Regions from separate parts of the Hydrogenophaga sp. GW823-FHT04C09 genome, predicted to be linked through region 2. Evidence: predicted binding sites of a transcription regulator. Region 2 holds the regulator's gene; the other holds the start of a gene.
The links. The regulator HrcA, encoded in region 2, represses chaperone genes, less so after heat shock. The targets are predictions, from matches to a motif close to TTAGCACTCNNNNNNNNNGAGTGCTAA.
Positions count from the first base shown of each region.

Region 1: the regulator HrcA is predicted to act here: its motif matches at 1,961-1,987, upstream of AC1Q9M_RS06145 (co-chaperone GroES).

Region 1 is NZ_JBXAIO010000002.1:208,452-217,991, reverse strand. It holds gene AC1Q9M_RS06155 (NADPH-dependent FMN reductase) at 1-25, opposite strand, end outside; gene AC1Q9M_RS06150 (sensor domain-containing diguanylate cyclase) at 102-1,760, opposite strand; gene AC1Q9M_RS06145 (co-chaperone GroES) at 2,085-2,378, shown strand; gene groL (chaperonin GroEL) at 2,410-4,056, shown strand; gene tal (transaldolase) at 4,245-5,186, opposite strand; gene AC1Q9M_RS06130 (MurR/RpiR family transcriptional regulator) at 5,256-6,104, shown strand; gene AC1Q9M_RS06125 (ABC transporter ATP-binding protein) at 6,246-7,325, opposite strand; gene AC1Q9M_RS06120 (ABC transporter ATP-binding protein) at 7,322-8,296, opposite strand; gene AC1Q9M_RS06115 (ABC transporter permease) at 8,304-9,215, opposite strand; gene AC1Q9M_RS06110 (ABC transporter substrate-binding protein) at 9,280-9,540, opposite strand, start outside.
Region 2 is NZ_JBXAIO010000004.1:516,711-526,250, reverse strand. It holds gene AC1Q9M_RS14775 (RelA/SpoT family protein) at 1-1,693, shown strand, start outside; gene greB (transcription elongation factor GreB) at 1,696-2,259, opposite strand; tRNA gene AC1Q9M_RS14765 (tRNA-Arg) at 2,321-2,397, opposite strand; tRNA gene AC1Q9M_RS14760 (tRNA-Ile) at 2,426-2,502, opposite strand; gene hrcA (heat-inducible transcriptional repressor HrcA) at 2,524-3,543, opposite strand; gene AC1Q9M_RS14750 (NAD kinase) at 3,644-4,555, shown strand; gene recN (DNA repair protein RecN) at 4,615-6,258, shown strand; gene rapZ (RNase adapter RapZ) at 6,276-7,199, shown strand; gene mutY (A/G-specific adenine glycosylase) at 7,196-8,293, opposite strand; gene AC1Q9M_RS14730 (dynamin family protein) at 8,290-9,540, opposite strand, start outside.

The DNA of each region.
Region 1 (9,540 bases), on a different contig from region 2:
TCACGCCGATCTGAAATCCACTCATGGCAAATCCTCTCCTGGAACGGGGTTGGGGAAACAACAACGGTGAACGCGAGAGACTACAGGCTCAAGACAAACACTCAGGACGGTGTGGGTACCGGTGAGCCCGCCGGCAGGTGCAGCACCACCTTGCGCGGATCGTCGGCCATCTGGTCCAGCGCGGCGCGGAGCCGATCGAGCAGGCTCGCGTCGTCCGCATCCTTCGCTTCGCCAGGCAGCGACAGGGAGGCCAGGCGAAAGCGCAGCGACAGGCCCGCCGGCAAGGAAGGCACCTGCTCCAGCCCCTTGGCCACGATGTGTTGTGCCAGCAGCATCAGGTCGTCGGGCTGCAGCGGCCCTTCGACCAGCACCGCAAAACGCGCATTGGCCACACGGCAGACCGTGTCCACGTCGCGCGCCACGTGCGACAGCCGCGATGCGGCCACCACCAGTGCGCGCTCCGCCACCTCCCGGCCATGGCGGGAGACGATGTCCGCATGGTTGAGCAGCTCCACCATCAGGAGGCCACTCTGATGCCCATAGCGCCTGGAGCGGCGCATGGCGTCGCGCAAACGCAGATGAAGCACGGGCTCGATGGTCAACCCGGTCAAGGGGTCCGTGCTCTCGATCGCGCGCAGGCGGGCATGGTTCTCGTTGAACTCCTTGGCACGCCGATGCAGGATGTAGAGCAGGAGCGGGATCTCGATGGCCGAGCCGATGAGCACGGCGTATTGCGTGACCCAGCTGTCCGGCAACACGCCGGCCGCGCGCAGTGCGGGAAACGGGTAACTCAGATGCACCGGCAGGAACCCAAGCGCCAGCCAGCCCCCGTACTTTTCACCCAGGCGCCAGGCCCAGATGCACAGTGCGAAGCTCAACACCACCGACAACAGGCCGTACAGGTTGAGCACGACAAAGGCAAAGCGGTTCTGCAGCAACAGGTAGACCACGGGAAACAGCAGCCCGAACCACGACCAGGCCTTCACGAAAAGGTCCACCTGCCGGTGGTGGCGCGACACCGCACAGGCCTCGCGCACGAACCAGATGCCCGCCGCGGTGAGCCACAGCATGAACACCGCCGGCGCGGCGTCGTTCCACCACGCCCAGTCGCGCCAGAAAAACACCCCACCCACGCCGGTGAAGGCCGCCTGAAAGCCCAACATGCTCGCGACATAACAGCAGTAGGCGATGAAGGCGCGGTCGCCATACAGGCGCGCGTGCACCCAGCCCCAGAACAACACCAGCAGACCGAAACCGAGGTAGCCCCCGATCATCAGGAAAGTCCAGTAGCGCGTTTCCTGCAGCGTGTCTTCCTCCAGCAGCAGCAGTCGCGGGCTCAGCGGTGCCGGCCGGTTTTCCAGGCGCAGCCAGACCGGGCCCGTTGACCCGGCCGGCAAGGCAAACACCGGTGTCTGGTCGGGATGGCTCCATTGCGACACCGGCAAATGATCGCCCGCTTGTTGCACCGTCCACGCTCCCTGGGGTCCGGTGGCATGAAGCGTCGCCCGGTTGGTGAAGGCCGCCGCACTCAGGGCGAGGTACCAACGCCGGCTGGCGTCCAGGGGCGGCAAGTCCAACCGCAACCACAAGGCGGCAGCCGCCAGGTCAAAGGACCGGTAGTGGCCCATGGGCTGGAAGTCCCCCACCGGTCGGCGCATGGCCTCGTTGAGGGAGGCCTGACCCGAGGCATCGACCCAGAAGTGCGCTTGCAGGGTGACGTCGGACGCAGGAGGGGCCGCCTGGGCAGAACCCGGGTGCAAGCAAAGACCCAGGAGGGTGACCAGCGCCGTCAGAAAGCGAAGAAGGAGACGCTGGGCCGGCCCGTGGAAGGAGAAGATGCAGTCCATGCCGGCATCGTAAGTGTTTGTGTCTGACCAGCGCCCGGCGATCCGGTGGCCAGACCCATCGCATCAGAAATAAACCCCTTCGATCTTGAAATGGGGTTCCGGCGCCCTTATGATTAGCACTCGCTGGCGTTGAGTGCTAACACCCGACGCCATGTCGATCAGCGGTATCCGCTGGCCCGTCCGGGCTGGCACCGCCGTTCTGAACAAACCCCATCTGTTCCATACCCAGGAGATGCAATGAACCTTCGTCCTCTCGCCGATCGCGTGATCGTCAAGCGCATTGACAGCGAAACCAAGACCGCCTCCGGCATCGTCATCCCCGACGCCGCCGCCGAAAAGCCCGATCAGGGCGAAGTCCTGGCGGTCGGTCCCGGCAAGAAAAACGACAAGGGCGAACTGTCCGCCATGAACGTCAAGGTCGGTGACCGCGTTCTGTTCGGCAAGTACAGCGGCCAGACCGTCAAGGTCGCTGGCGACGAACTGCTGGTCATGAAGGAAGACGACCTGTTCGCGGTCGTCGAGTCCAAGTAACTGAACACCTCAATTTTTCCGGAGAAACAACATGGCAGCAAAAGACGTCATTTTCGGCGGCGAAGCCCGCGCACGCATGGTTGAAGGCGTGAACATCCTGGCCAACGCGGTCAAGGTCACCCTGGGCCCCAAGGGCCGCAACGTGGTGCTCGAGCGCTCCTTCGGCGCCCCCACCGTGACCAAGGACGGTGTGTCCGTGGCCAAGGAAATCGAACTCAAGGACAAGCTCCAGAACATGGGCGCGCAGATGGTCAAGGAAGTTGCTTCCAAGACGTCCGACAACGCCGGTGACGGCACCACCACCGCCACCGTGCTGGCCCAGGCCATCGTGCGCGAAGGCATGAAGTACGTGGCCGCCGGCATGAACCCGATGGACCTCAAGCGCGGCATCGACAAGGCCGTGGAAGCCCTGATCGCCGAGCTGAAGAAGGCCTCCAAGGCCACCACCACCAGCAAGGAAATCGCCCAGGTCGGTTCCATCTCCGCCAACAGCGACACCAGCATCGGCGAGATCATCGCCAATGCCATGGACAAGGTCGGCAAGGAAGGCGTGATCACCGTGGAAGACGGCAAGTCGCTGCAGAACGAACTCGACGTCGTCGAAGGCATGCAGTTCGACCGCGGCTACCTGTCGCCCTACTTCATCAACAACCCCGAGAAGCAATCGGCGCTGCTGGACAACCCCTTCGTGCTGCTGTACGACAAGAAGGTTTCCAACATCCGTGACCTGCTGCCCACGCTGGAGCAAGTCGCCAAGGCTGGCCGTCCGCTGCTGATCATTGCCGAAGACGTCGAAGGCGAAGCCCTGGCGACGCTGGTGGTCAACACCATCCGCGGCATCCTGAAGGTCGTGGCTGTGAAGGCCCCTGGCTTCGGCGACCGCCGCAAGGCCATGCTGGAAGACATCGCCATCCTGACCGGCGGCAAGGTCATCGCTGAAGAAGTGGGCCTGACGCTCGAGAAGGTGACCCTGGCCGACCTGGGCCAGGCCAAGCGCGTGGAAATCGGCAAGGAAAACACCACCATCATCGACGGTGCCGGCGCTGCCGCTGACATCGAAGCCCGCGTCAAGCAAGTGCGCGTGCAGATCGAAGAAGCCACCAGCGACTACGACCGCGAGAAGCTGCAAGAGCGCGTGGCCAAGCTGGCCGGCGGCGTGGCCGTCATCAAGGTCGGTGCCGCCACCGAAGTCGAGATGAAGGAAAAGAAGGCCCGCGTGGAAGACGCCCTGCACGCCACCCGCGCTGCCGTGGAAGAAGGCATCGTGGCCGGTGGTGGCGTGGCCCTGCTGCGCGCCCGCCAAGCCGCTGGCACCATCAAGGGTGACAACGCTGATCAGGACGCCGGCATCAAGCTGGTGCTCAAGGCCATCGAAGCGCCCCTGCGCGAAATCGTGGCCAACGCCGGTGGCGAACCGTCGGTGGTGGTCAACGCCATCCTGGCCGGCAAGGGCAACTACGGCTTCAACGCCGCCAACGACACCTACGGTGACATGATCGAGATGGGCATTCTGGACCCGACGAAGGTCACCCGCACCGCGCTGCAGAACGCCGCATCGGTGTCCAGCCTGATGCTGACGACCGAAGCCATGGTCGCCGAGTCCCCGAAGGACGACGCACCTGCGATGCCGGGTGGCGGCATGGGTGGCATGGGCGACATGGGCGGCATGGGCATGTAAGCTCTCCTTGCCTGAGACGCCATGCCGGCGTTGCAAGGGCTTGCCGTGGCGCTGCCACTGTCTACGCCCTTGCGCCTTGGCCTGGCACCTCAGGCTGCGTCGGAATGCATCACTGCACACTGACGAAAGCCCAAAACAAAAAGCCCCGCGAGAAATCGCGGGGCTTTTTGTTTTGGGCTCGGCTCGAGCTACTTCATCAAGGCTTCGAGCTTGATCGTGTCCGCCACGAACGCCCGGATGCCTTCGGCCAGTTTCTCGGTCGCCATCGCATCCTCGTTCAGGGCGAAGCGGAAGCTGGCTTCGTCGTGGGTCACGAAGGGGATGTCCAACGACTGGGCGGCGCTGGCGTCCAGTGCCCGGCTCAAGGGCGCATCGCTGGCGGCCAGCTGGGCCAGCAGCTCGGGGCTGATGGTGAGCAGGTCGCAACCCGCCAGCGCCGTGATCTGACCCACGTTGCGGAAGCTCGCGCCCATCACCTCGGTGGCGATGCCGTGCTTCTTGTAGAACTCGTAGATGCTGCGCACCGAACGCACGCCCGGGTCGTTGGCACCGGCCATTGCGGCCTCGTCCCAGCCGGCGCCCGCGCTCTTTTTGTACCAGTCGTAGATGCGGCCCACGAAGGGCGAGATCAGCTGCACCTTGGCCTGGCCACAGGCCACCGCCTGGGCGAACGAGAACAGCAGCGTCAGGTTGGTGTGGATGCCTTCGCGCTCCAGCCGCGCGGCGGCCTGAATGCCTTCCCAGGTGGAAGCGATCTTGATCAGCACACGGTCCACATGCACGCCGTCACCCTGGTAGAGCTCGATGATGCGGCGCGCGCGGGTCACGGTGGCCTCGGTGTCGAAGCTCAGCCGGGCATCCACCTCGGTCGAGACCCGGCCCGGGATCAGGCGCAGGATCTCGCCACCAAAGGCCACCAGCAAGCGGTTCATCACCTCATCCAACCCCTGGGCGCCGTGCTTCGCGACAGCGTCCTTGAGCAGATGGGCGTACTCGGGCTTCTGGACCGCCTTCAGGATGAGCGACGGATTCGTCGTGGCGTCCTGCGGGGCGTAGGCTGCAATCTGATTGAAGTCGCCCGTGTCGGCCACGACCGTGGTGAGTTGCTTGAGAGCGTCAAGTTGGTTCATCAGCGGATTATCGGCCAGGCGATGTAATAAAATTTCACCGCATCGCCCCTCAATGTAACCAACCCCAACATGCTCGACCGGATCAAAGCCTCCCTGCCCTCGCTGGCGCCTGCCGAGCAACGTGTGGCCAAGCTCGTGCTGCTGGACCCGCGCACCTTCGCCAGCCTGCCCGTGACCGAACTCGCCGAGCGCGCTCACGTGAGCAAACCCACGGTGGTGCGGTTCTGCCGCAGCATGGGTTACGACGGCCTGTCGGACTTCAAGCTCAAGCTCGCCGGCACGGTGAGCGAAGGTGTGCCGTTCATCCACCGCAGCGTGGACGTGGACGACAAGACGAGCGACGTGCTGGTCAAGGTGATCGACAACACGGTGGCGGCCTTCCTGAAGTACCGCAACGACGCCTCCAGCCACGCGATCGAAAAGGCGGTGGACGCCCTGGTGGCCACCTACAAGAACCGTGGCCGCATCGAGTTCTATGGCGCGGGCAACTCGGGCATCGTCGCGCAGGACGCGCAACACAAGTTCTTCCGCCTGGGCATCAATGCCATCGCCTACAGCGACGGCCACATGCAAGTGATGAGTGCGTCCCTGCTCGGGCCGGGCGACTGCGTGGTGATCATCTCCAACTCCGGCCGCACGCGCGATCTGATGGACGCGGCCGACATCGCGCGCAAGCACGGCGCGACGGTGATCGTCATCACCACCAGCGGCTCACCGCTGGCGCAGAGTGGCCACATCCACCTCTCGGCCGACCACCCGGAAGGCTACGACCGCTACAGCCCGATGACCTCGCGCCTGATGCACCTGATGGTGATCGACATCGTGGCCACCTGCCTGGCGCTGCGCATCGGCGGCACCAAGCTCCAGCCCCTGCTCAAGGAAATGAAGAACAACCTCCGAAGCAAGAGGTACACGTGATCGTGCGTGCCAGAAACGGCCCAGGACGGCGGGTGCTTCCCGCAGCGACGTAAAGTGGGAGGCCCGGCGAAGCCGGGCCGGAGGACATTCGCGGAGGGGAGCACCCACCGTCCGCGCCAACGCCCACCCGGTGGCGTGAAACTAGATCCGCCCTTCTTCCACCGCATGGCAGGCGATGCGAATGCCCCCAAGGTCCAGCAGATTCGGACGCTCGCTGCGGCAGCGGTCGTTGGCATGCGGACAACGCGGATTGAAAGCACACCCGCTGGGCGGGTTCAGCGGGTTGGGCACCTCACCCGAGACCGGTGTGCGCGCCTTGCCGGTGTCGTGCATCTTCGGAATCGCATCGAGCAGCATGCGCGTGTAGGGATGGCGCGGCCGGTCGAACAGCGTGTGCTTGGGCGCCAACTCCACCAGCCGCCCCAGGTACATCACCCCCACCTGGTCGCTCACGTGGCGCACCACCGCCAGGTTGTGGCTGATGAACAGGTAGGTCAGCCCGCGCTCGCGCTGCAGGTCCTTCATGATGTTGAGCACCTGCGCCTGCACGCTCACGTCCAGCGCCGAGGTGGGCTCATCGCACACCAGAAACTCCGGCTGCGTGGCCAGGGCCCGCGCGATGGAAATGCGCTGGCGCTGCCCGCCCGAGAACTGGTGCGGGTACTTCACGCGGTCCAGCGGTGACAGGCCCACCGACTTCAGCAACTCATCCACCCGTGCGCGCAAAGCCACCGGCTCGGTCTCGATCTCGTGCTCGCGCAGCGGCTCGGCAATGATGTCCTCCACGCGCCAGCGCGGGTTCAGGCTCGCGTACGGGTCCTGGAAGATCATCTGGATGCGGCGGCGCAGCTTGCGGCCTTCCGGCGTCTTGAACGCCGCATGCGCGTCCTGGCCATCGAACTCGAAACCACCCCGCGTGGGCTCGTACAAGCCCACGAGCAGGCGCGCCACCGTGCTCTTGCCGCAGCCCGACTCGCCCACCAGGGCCAGCGTCTGACCCCGTGGAATGTCGAAGGACACGCCGTCCACCGCACGCAACAGCTGGCGCGGCTGACGCTCGATCACGCGATTGAGCCAGGGCACGGACACGTCGAAGGTCTTGGCTAGGTCGGTCGCACGCACCAACGGCGCCTCGAGGGCGGCAGCAGGTACCGCGGCACGACTTGAAGCACCACGGTTTTGCGCGGCCCGCACCGCTTTTTCGATCATGTCGGCGCTCATGCCAGGGCTCCTGCTTGCGCGTGCAGCCAGCAGGCCGCCCGGGTGGCTCCGGCCGGCAGCAGATCGGGCCGGTCGACGTGGCAGCGGTCGAACACCTTCTCGCACCGCGGGTTGTAGGCACAGCCGGAGGGAATGGCGTTGAGCCGCGGCATCGCGCCGTCGATCTGGTGCAGGCGCTCGCGGTCCTGGCTCATGTCGGGAATGCAGGCCATCAGGCCGGCGGTGTAAGGGTGCGCCGGGTGGTTGATGACCTCGTGCACCGGGCCGATCTCGGCGACGCGTCCGGCGTACATCACGGCCACGCGGTCGCAGGTCTCGGCGATCACGCCCATGTCGTGCGTGATCAGCATCACCGCCGCCCCACGCTGTTTGCAGATGGTCTTGAGCAGCGTGATGATCTGCGCCTGGATCGAGACATCGAGCGCGGTGGTGGGTTCGTCGGCCACGATGAGTTGCGGCTCGGCCGCGAGTGCCAGAGCGATCACGACGCGCTGGCGCATGCCACCGGAGAACTGGTGCGGGAAGTGGTCGATGCGCTGCTCGGCGGCCGGGATGCCGGTGTCCTTGAGCAGGTCGATCGCGCGCCTGCGCGCCTCGGCCTGGCTCACCGGCAGGTGGGTGGTGATGGTCTCGATGAGCTGGCGGCCCACGGAATACAGGGGGTTGAGCGAGGTCAACGGGTCCTGGAAGATCGCGCCGATCTGGCGGCCCCGCACCTTGCGCATCTGGTCGTGCGGCAGGTTGTCGATGCGGCGGCCGTGCAGCAGGATCTCGCCCGAGGCGACACGGCCCGGCGGCTCCAGCAGGCCGATGATGGAGGCGCCCGTGAGCGACTTGCCCGCGCCGGACTCACCCACCACGCCGAGGATCTCGCCCGGGGCGATGTCGAAGGAAACGTCGTCCAGCGCGCGCAGCGTGCCGCGGCGGCCGGGGAATTCGACGACCAGGTTCTTGACTTGGAGAAGGCTCATCTTGGTCTCAGCGCAGGCGGGGGTTGAGTGCGTCGCGCAGCCAGTCGCCCAGCAGGTTCACGCTGAGTGCGATCAGCACCAGCATGGCGCCCGGAAAAATGGTGATCCACCATTCGCCGGAGAACAGGTAGTCGTTGCCCACGCGGATCAGCGTGCCCAGCGACGGTGAGGTGGGCGGAGCGCCCACGCCCAGGAAAGACAGCGTGGCCTCGGTGATGATGGCCGTGGCCACCTGGATGGTGGCCAGCACCAGCACCGGGCCCATGACGTTGGGCAGCACATGGCTGCGCATGATGTGCAGCGGCGCCACGCCGGTCACGCGCGCGGCCTGCACGTACTCCTTGTTGCGCTCCACCAGCGTGGAACCCCGCACCGTGCGCGCGTACTGCACCCAGCCGGTGAGCGTGATCGAGATGATCAGCACGCCAAAGGCCAGCGTCTCGTGCGCATTGGGGAACAGGGCCCGGCCCACGCCGGCGATCAGCAAGGCGATGAGGATCGGCGGGAAGGACAGCATCACGTCGCACAGGCGCATGAGGAAGCCGTCCACCCAACCGCCGAGGAAGCCGGCCAGCAGGCCGAAGGTGACGCCGATCACCACCGAGAGCAGCACCGAGGCCAGACCCACCGCGAGCGAGATGCGCGCGCCGTACATCAATGCCGAGAGGATGTCGCGGCCCTGGTCGTCCGTCCCGAGCAGGAAGTTGCTGGATCCATCGGGGTGCCAGGCTGGCGGCAGCCGGGCATTCGTGAGTTCGAGCGTCGCAAGGTCAAAAGGGTCGTGCGGAGCCACCCACGGCGCGAAGACCGCGCAGAACACGCAGATGAAAGCGATCACCGCCGCGACGATGGCGGTCGGCGAGGTGCGGAAGCTGTGGCCGACATCGCTGTCGAGCCCTCTTTTGATGAGGCTGATCACGTGGGGAACCTGGTTGGGTGCGACGCCACCACAAGGCCGGGGCCTCGTGGTGGCGAGGGCCGGCTTATTTCGCCGGTTTCACCGACATGAAACGGAACGGCATGAAGTTGTCGGCCAGCTGGACCAGCTCCACGTTGTTGGCCACGCCCCAGGCCAGGGCCTGTTGGTGCAGCGGCAGGTGGCCGATGTCGTCCGAGTGCAGCTTGAAGGCTTCCTTGATCAGGGCATCGCGCTTGGCCTTGTCGGTCTCCGACTGGATCTGCACCGTCAGCTCGTCGACCTTGGGGTTGCAGTAGGCGCCCAGGTTGAACTGGCCACTGCCCTT
Region 2 (9,540 bases):
GGAAATCTACGCACCCATCGCGCACCGGCTGGGCCTGAACTTCACCTATCGCGAACTGCAGGACCTGGCGTTCCGTTTCCTGCATCCCTGGCGCTACGAGGTGCTCTCCAAGGCCCTCAATAAATCGCGCAACCGCCGCCGCGACCTGATCGCCCGCGTCCAGCGCGAGGTGGAAGCAGACTTCGTGCGGCACGGCATGAGCGTGCGCATCATGGGTCGGGAGAAGACGCTGTATTCGGTCTACCGCAAGATGGACAACAAGCACCTGTCGTTCTCGCAGGTCACCGACATCTACGGCTTTCGCATCATCGTCCCCGAGCTGACCGACTGTTACACCGGGCTGGGCGTGCTGCACCAGCTCTACAAGCCGCTGCCGGGCAAGTTCCGCGACTATGTGGCCATTCCCAAGGTCAACGGCTACCAGTCGCTGCACACCACGCTGATCGGCCCCTTCGGCACCAACATCGAGTTCCAGCTGCGCACGCACGCCATGGACGTGGTGGCCGAATCGGGGGTGGCCGCGCATTGGCTCTACAAGGCCAGCGAACCCAACAGCGACACTTCGCAACGGCTGGGCACGCAATGGCTGCAGTCCTTGCTGGACATCCAGCAGGAAACGCGCGATGCGGCGGAGTTCTGGGACCACATCAAGATCGACCTCTTCCCCGATGCGGTCTATGTGTTCACACCCAAGAGCAAGATCATGGCGCTGCCGCGCGGCGCCACCGTGATGGACTTCGCCTACGCCATCCACAGCGACGTGGGCAACCACACGGTGTCGGCGCGCATCAACGGCGAGCAGCGACCGCTGCGCACCGAGTTGGCGAATGGCGACGTCGTCGAGATCGTCACGGCCGAGAAGGCCGAGCCCAACCCGACCTGGCTGTCCTTCGTCAAGACCGGCCGGGCGCGCTCGAAGATCCGGCACCACCTCAAGACGGTGGCACAGGAGAAGTCACACGAGCTGGGCGAACGCATGCTCGGCCAGGCCCTGCGCTCCGAAGGCATCGCGACCCTGCCGTCCGAAGTGGGCCCACACCACGCGACCTGGGAAAAACTGCTGCGCTTCACCGGGAACAAGTCGCGCGCGGAGCTGCTGTCGGACATCGGCATGGGCAAGCGCATCGCCAGCATGGTGGGCAAGAAGCTGGCCGTGCTGCTGGCCGAAACCGGCCTCAAGCCCGACGCCCTGCTGATCAGCACCGAGCGCTACGCCAGCGGCCGGGACGAATCGGTCTCGCAAGGTGTGGTCACGCTCGACGGCAGCGAGGGCCTGTCGGTGCAGTACGCGCCCTGCTGCAAGCCGATCCCGGGCGACCGCATCGTCGGTTACCTCGGTCGTGGCGAGGGCCTCGTGGTGCACGCGGACGACTGTCCCACCGGCAAACGCCTGCTCTTGCGCGATGGCGAACGCTTCCTGGAAGTCGAGTGGGCCGACGAACCCGTGCGCTCGTTCGACACCACGGTGATCGTGACCGTCACGAATGGCAAGGGGGTGCTCGCGCGCGTGGCGTCCAGCATCGCAGCGGCCGAAGCCGACATCACCCATGTGGACATGGGCGATGAACCCGCCCAGACCGCGACGGACATCCGTTTCTCGGTGGCAGTGCGCGACCGCCAGCACCTGGCCGATGTGTTGCGCAGCCTCAAACGCACCACCTCGGTCATCAAGGCGCAGCGCTACAAGCCCTGACTTCAGGCGCCCTCGCCTGGCGCCGGATACCGCACGCTCAGCACTTCGAGCTCCTGCACGCCGCCAGGCACCACGAGCTTCACCACATCGCCCACCCGCGCCTTGAGCAGGGAACGCGCCACGGGAGAGATCCAGCTGACCTGGGCCTGAGCGCTGTCGGCTTCGTCCACGCCCCGGATCGTCACGGTGGTCTCCTGCCCGTTGTCGTCGGCGTAGGTCACGGTGGCACCGAAGAACACCTGATCGCCACCAAAGTGCAGCGAAGCGTCGACGACTTCGGCGATCTCGAGCCGGCGGGTCAGGAAGCGGATGCGCCGGTCAATCTCGCGCAGGCGCTTCTTGCCGTAGAGGTAGTCACCGTTCTCCGAGCGGTCGCCATTGCTGGCCGCCCAGTGAACGATGTCCACGATCTTGGGACGTTCGTCGTCGATCAGCGAGAACAGTTCGGCGCGCAACCGGTCGTAGCCGGCGCGGGTGATGTAGTTCTTGCCACCGGGCACGGGCGCCGCGGCCGGCAGATCGTCTTCATCGTCCGAATCGGTTTCGCGGGTGAAGGCCTTGCTCATGGTGGGCGATTCCCAGGCAAAAAATGAAAAAGCCCGCAGCTTTTGGCTGCGGGCTTCCATATGGTGCGGCTGGCAGGAATTGAACCCACGACCCCTTGGTTCGTAGCCAAGTACTCTATCCAACTGAGCTACAGCCGCGAAGCCTCGAATTATAGCAGCATTTTTTTGGTAGGCCGTGTTGGACTTGAACCAACGACCAAAGGATTATGAGTCCTCTGCTCTAACCAACTGAGCTAACGGCCCGCCCAAGGATTGTAGGGGGGCTTATTTGTGGTGGCTGAGCGCGTTACCAACCAGCTTGGCCGTGACATCAACAATCTGGATCATGCGCTCGTACGACATGCGCTGGGGGCCGATCACACCCAGCGTGCCCACCACCTGGCCGTCCACCTCATAAGGGGCAGTCACCACGGACAGGTCTTCGTAGGGCACGACCTGGCTTTCACCACCGATGTAGATGCGCACGCCATCGGCCTGGGCCGACACATCGAGCAAACGGATCAGCTGGGTCTTCTGCTCGAACAGGTCGAACATGCGGCGCAGGTTGCCCATATCGCTGGAGAACTCGCTGACGGAGAGCAGGTTTCGTTCGCCCGACACCACCACCTCGTCCTGGGCCTCGCTGGCCTCGGCTCCGATATCGACCGCCGCCTTCATGAGATCGGCGATCTCGCCGCGCAGGGCGTCCACCTCGGTCTTGAGGCGCTCGCGCACCGCCTCCATGGTGAGACCGGAGTAATGGGCATTGAGAAAGTTGGCGGCTTCCAGCAGTTGTGGCTGGGTGAAGTTGACCTGCGTGTGGATGATGCGGTTCTGCACGTCGCCCTCGGGCGACACGATGATCACGAGCACGCGCCGTTCGGACAGGCTGAGGAATTCGATGTGGCGGAACACCGAGGCGCGCCGGGGTGCCATGACCACGCCCACGAACTGCGACAGGTTGGACAGCATCTGCGCGGCGTTGCTGATGACACGATGCGGCTGCCCCGCCTCGATGCCCGGGGCACCCATGTCGCTCACCGTAGGCAGGCTTTCGCGGCGCACCGTGAGCATGGTGTCCACAAACAGCCGGTAGCCACGGGCCGTGGGAATGCGGCCGGCCGAGGTGTGCGGGCTCGCGATCAGCCCAAGCTCCTCGAGATCGCTCATCACGTTGCGGATGGTGGCCGGCGACAGCTCCATGCCGGCGGCCCTGGCGAGCGTGCGCGAGCCCACGGGCTGGCCGTCGGCGATGTAACGCTCGACGAGGGCTTTGAGCAACAACTTGGCGCGGTCATCCAACATGGCTTCATTCTAAGGACGGATGCCCCCGACGGTACCGCCGACGCACAGGGTTTTATGCCATTCCGCCACAGGAAAGCTGTGTTGTAATTTCCGAATGAGCATGTCAACCGACACCCGGTCCACGACCGCCCGATGGAACCGGCCCCTGCGTTTTGCGCATGTCGTCATTGTGGGCAAGTACCACGCACCCGGTGCGCGCAATGCGGTGGACGAGATCGCGCACTTCCTGCACGACGAAGGCTGCGACGTTTCGCTGGAAAAGGAAACCGCCGCCAACACGGGCTTGCTGCAGTATCCGGCGCTCGACGTGCCGGCCATGGGCAAGGCTTGCGACCTCGCCCTGGTGGTCGGCGGCGACGGCACCATGCTCGGCATCGGGCGCCAGCTCGCGCGTTATGGCGTGCCACTGGTGGGCATCAACCAGGGTCGGCTGGGCTTCATCACCGACATTCCTTTTGACAGCTACCAGGAAAAGCTGCGCCCCATGCTGCGCGGCGAGTTCGAGGAAGACGCGCGCGCGCTGATGGCGGCCACGGTCTGGCGCGATGGCCGTTGCGTGTTCGAGGCCACGGCGCTCAACGACGTGGTGGTCAACCGGGGCGGCGTGGCGAGCATGATCGAGTTGCGCGTGGAGGTGGACGGCCATTTCGTGGCCAACCAGCGCGCCGACGGCCTCATCATCGCGTCGCCCACCGGCTCTACCGCCTATGCCCTGTCGGCCGGTGGCCCCCTGCTCCACCCCGGCATCGGCGGCTGGGTGATGGTGCCGATCGCGCCACACACGCTGTCCAACCGGCCGGTGGTGATTCCTTCGCACAGCGAGATCGCGGTGGAGATCGTCTCGGGTCGCGACGCCAGCGCCAACTTCGACATGCAGACGCTCACCAGCCTGCTGCATGGCGACCGCATCGTGGTGCGCCGCTCCGAACATGCGCTGCGCTTGCTGCACCCGGTGGGCTGGACCTACTTCGACACCTTGCGCAAAAAGCTGCACTGGAACGAAGGGGCCTGAAAGCCCGGTCAGAATAGCGGCTGCGCTCCCATTTCATCAACGCCGCGCCTCTTACACCCATGAGCCTCAGACGCATCGTTTTGCGCGACTTCGTCATCGTGCAGTCCCTCGAACTGGAGCTCGGCTCCGGCTTTGGTGTGCTCACCGGGGAAACGGGCGCCGGCAAGTCCATCCTGATCGACGCCCTGCAACTCGCGCTGGGCGCGCGCGCGGAAAGTGGCGTGGTGCGCGAAGGTGCGGCGCGCTGCGACATCGCGGCCGAGTTCGATGCCCCCGCTTCGCTCACGCCGTGGCTGGAGGAACAGGGATTTCCCGTCGAAGACGGCCTGCTGCTGCGCCGCACCGTGGACACCGAGGGCCGCAGTCGGGCCTGGATCAATGGCAGCGCGGCCACCGTGACCCAGCTCAAGGCCCTGGCCGATGGCCTGGTGGACATTCACGGCCAGCACGCCTGGCAAAGCCTCACGCGCGCCGATGCGGTGCGCGACCTGCTCGACGCCTATGCCGGCATCGACACCGCGCCGGCGGCCCGAGCCTGGACACAGTGGCGCCAACGCCGCAAGGCGCTGGATGCCGCCATCGAAAAACAGGCCACGCTGCAGCAGGAAAGCGAACGCCTCGCCTGGCAGATCGCGGAACTCGACAAGCTGAGCCCTCAGGCCGGCGAATGGGAGGAGCTCAATGCCCAGCACAGCCGGCTCGCCAACGCCCAGGGCTTGCTTGACGCGGCCCGGGTCGCCGCAAACGCGCTGGGCGAAGACGATACCAACGCCGCAGCCCTGGTCCACCGTGCGCTCTCGGCCCTACAGGCACAGGCCCACATCGAACCGCAGTTCGCCAGCGCCATCGAAGCGCTGGAGGCCGCGCTCGCTCAGGTGCAAGACACCGTGCACAGCCTGCACCAGTACAGCCGTCACACCGAACAGGACCCCGCCAGCCTGGAGGCGCTGGACCAGCGCCTGTCGCTCTGGGTTTCGCTGGCGCGGCGCTACCGCCGCACGCCGGAAGAGCTGGCCGAGGTGCACGCGCAATGGAAGGCAGAACTCGCCCAGGTTGACCAGGCGCTGGACATCGAAGCCCTGCAACGCGCCGAGCGCGCCGACTGGAAAACCTTTGGCACCGCCTTGCAGGCCATCAGCAAAGAACGGCAGAAGGCAGCCCCCAAGCTGTCCAAGGCCGTCACAGCCACCATGCAGACGCTGGGCATGCAAGGCGGGGTGTTCGAAGTCGCCTTGCTGCCGCTGGATGAACCCCAGGCCCAGGGCGCGGAGCAGGTCGAGTTCCGCGTCGCAGGCCACGCGGGCGCCACACCCAAGCCGGTCGGCAAGGTGGCTTCGGGCGGTGAGCTGTCTCGCATCGCCTTGGCCATCTCGGTCGTCACCAGCCGCTTGGGCCAGGCGCCCACGCTGATCTTCGACGAGGTGGACTCGGGCATCGGTGGGGCCGTGGCCCACACTGTGGGCCAGTTGCTGCGCCAACTCGGCAAGGACCGCCAAGTGCTTGCCGTGACCCACCTGCCCCAGGTGGCCGCTTGCGCCGACCACCACCTGCTCGTGAGCAAGCAGGCCGTGGGCCGCCAGACCCAAAGCACCGTCGAGCCCATCGCCACCGACGCGCGCGTGCGCGAACTCGCCCGCATGCTGGGCGGTGGCGAACAGTCCGAAATCTCGCTGGCGCATGCCCGCGAAATGCTGGCCGTGTGAAATACGCAGCCGTTGCGATGAACCCGATTGACGACACCCCAATCCATCTGGTCCTGATCACCGGCATGTCCGGCTCGGGCAAATCGGTGGCACTCACCGCGCTCGAAGACGTGGGCTTCTACTGCGTGGACAACCTGCCACCCGAATTGCTCGAGTCCTTCATCGAACTGGAGCAGAGCAACCAGGCCCCCCGGGTGGCCATTGCCATGGATGTGCGCAGTGCCGCCTCGCTGCCAGGCCTGCCCAGACGCCTGGCCCAGCTGCAGCGCCGAGCCCACCGGCCGGTGCACCTCACCACGGTGTTCCTGGACGCCACCACCGACACGCTGGTGCGCCGCTTCTCGGAAACGCGCCGCCTGCACCCCCTCTCGCTCAAGCAGGCCCACGACCAGCACCGCGCGCTGACCGACGCGATCGAACACGAACGCGAGCTGCTGGCCGAATTGCGAGAGCAGGCGCTCGTGCTCGACACCAGCCTGATCCGTCCCACGCGCCTGCGCAGCCAGATCAAGGACCTGCTCGGTGCGACGCAGGCGCCCCTGACGCTGGTGTTCGAGTCCTTCGCGTTCAAGCGCGGCATTCCCATGGACGCCGACTTCGTGTTCGACGTGCGCATGCTGCCCAACCCGCACTACGAACCCGAACTCAAACCCTTGAGCGGGCTCGATGCCCCGGTGGCCGCGTACCTCGCGGCCCAGCCCGAGGTGGGGCAGATGGAAGAGCAGATCACCGCCTTCCTGCGCCACTGGCTGCCACAGATGCTGCGCGACCACCGCAGCTACGTGACGGTGGCGATCGGCTGCACCGGCGGCCAGCACCGCTCGGTGTACCTGGTGGAGCGGCTGGCCGACACCTTCGCGCCCGACTGGTTCACGCGCGTGCGCCACCGCGAAGACGACAACTGGCCCGGGCCGGCGAGCCAGGCGGCCGAGCTGAGTTAACTCAAGGCCGACAACAGCTGGCGCACAGGCGTCGGCAGACCGTGGTCGATCAAGGCGCCTGCGGGCACCCATTGGCCTTCGGGCAAACCGTCAGACCCTTGACCTTCCCGCAGATCCAGCAGCAAGGGGTGCAGGCGCAACTCCCGGTGGGTCAGGCTGTGCGACACCGGCTCGAGCGGCTGTAGCCGCCGGGCAAACCCGGATGACAGCGACGCCTGCAAGGCCGGCTCATCGGCGAACACGGGCGGGCAGTACAGCCCGGCCCAGATGCCCGGTGCGGGCCGGCGCTCCAGCCAGAAGGCTTGTTGCCCATCGGCACCGGTGCCCCGCACCAGCAACAGCCACCAGTTCTCGAAACGGCGTGCCACACGGCGGGTCTTGACCGGGAAGCGCGAAATCTGATCCGTCCCGTGCGCGCGGCACACCATCTGCACCGGGCAGCGCCCGCACAGCGGCTTGGTGCGCTGACACACCGTCGCGCCCAGGTCCATCAAACCCTGCGTGTAGGCCGTCATGTCCTCGCGCGTGGGGGCGTCCGGCAACAAGGCCTGGGCGAGCGACCAGAGTTCGCGCTGCGGCCCGGCCTGCGCCAGGTCACCTTCGAAGGCAAGCAGGCGCGACAACACCCGGCGCACATTGCCATCGAGGATGGAGATGCGCTCGCCGTGGCAGAACGCCGCGATCGCCGCGGCGGTGGAGGCACCGATGCCCGGCAGGGTCTCGAGTTGCTCGGCCGTGTCGGGGAACACACCGTGGTGGTCCTTCACCACCGCCTGCGCGCAGCGGTGCAGGTTGCGCGCCCTGCTGTAGTAGCCCAGGCCGCTCCAAAGGGCCATCACGTCATCGGGCAACGCGGCGGCCAGGGCGCGCACGTCCGGGAAACGCTCCAGGAAACGGGGGTAATAGGACAGCACGGTGCTGACCTGGGTTTGCTGCAGCATGACCTCCGACAGCCACACCCGGTAGGGATCGCGGGTGTTCTGCCAGGGCAGGCCACTGCGGCCCGAATGGCGCTGCCATTCAATGAGCAGGGGCGCAAAAGTGATGGGCAGTGCCGCCCCCACGGGGTTCACCGAAATCGCCTCGGCGCTCATGCCGCGAGCGCTTCGTCGGAGGGTTCTTCTTCGGGTGCGGCCAGCAGGTGGTCGGTGAGCTCGGCCAGTTTGACGTCGAGCTGATTCAGCTCGGCCTGGTGCGATTGCAGCTCCCGGATGCGTTCGTCCAGACCACCAGCGGCCTGCTGGATGCGCGACACGGCCTCGATGCGCCGGCTGAAATTGCGGCGGCGCTCGCGCAACTGCGCATCGAGCTGGGCGGCGGCGGATTTGTTCCACAGCTCCACCTCGTTGACCGCGGTGTCGTACACCACGCGCAGCCGGCTCATGAGCGCACGCGCCAGGCGCTCGGCAAACTCGGGCTGCGCCAGGCGCAGCGCGTTGCCCAGGCTGAGGTACTGCAGGTGGCTTTTCTCGATCAGGTCGAGGTCTTTCACGTACTGTCCCAGGCGCGGCGGCGTGGGCGCCTGCAGCGAGAAACCGTACTCGGCATTGAGGTTCTTGAAGCTGCCTTCCAGCATGGACTGGATATCACCCGCCATGCGATCGGCCTTGCCCATGTCGGTGCGCAGGCGGTCGAAGGTGTGGTCGTAGGCGCGGCGCACGCCCAGCTTGATGCCGGGCTGCTTCAAGGCCTTGCCCAGGGTCGCCACCTCGGCCTTGAGATGGGAAGAGCTGAGCATCGCGAACAGGTCCTTGAGCAGGCGCAGGTGCACCGAGCGCACCGCCTGGATCTTGGCACCGCTCGCATCGAAGTCGGCCTGCTCCTGCTCGATGCGCAGGCGCATCTGCTTGATCACACCGGTGTTCTTGCCGCGCAAGCCTTCGAGTTCCTGGATCTGCTCCACCAGGTCGCGCGCTCGGGTGTGCACCATGCGGCCGGTTTCCGAGCGAAGCGCCTGGATGCCATTGGCCACGGCCGCGCCCAGGATCTTGCGGCGCTGACCCAGCAGATCCACGCCCAGAGCGGTCTCCAGCTCCATCAGGTTGCTGGCGGCCAGCAGCTTTTTGTCGCGGTGCACCTTGGCCAGCAGGCCCTTCTGCGCCGACACCGCCAGCACCTGGCGCGGCGACAGGCCAAGGATCTCGGCCGAGTCGGTGCGCTGCGAAGCGATCTGCAACTGCACCTGCTCGGGCGAGCTCAGTGCGTCCCACATGGTGTCGATCTTGTTGAGCACCACCAGCCGGGACTCGCGCCCCTCGCCCAGCACCGCAAGGTGCTGGCGCCAGATGGTCAGGTCGGACTTGGTCACGCCGGTGTCGGCCGCGAGGATGAACACCACCGC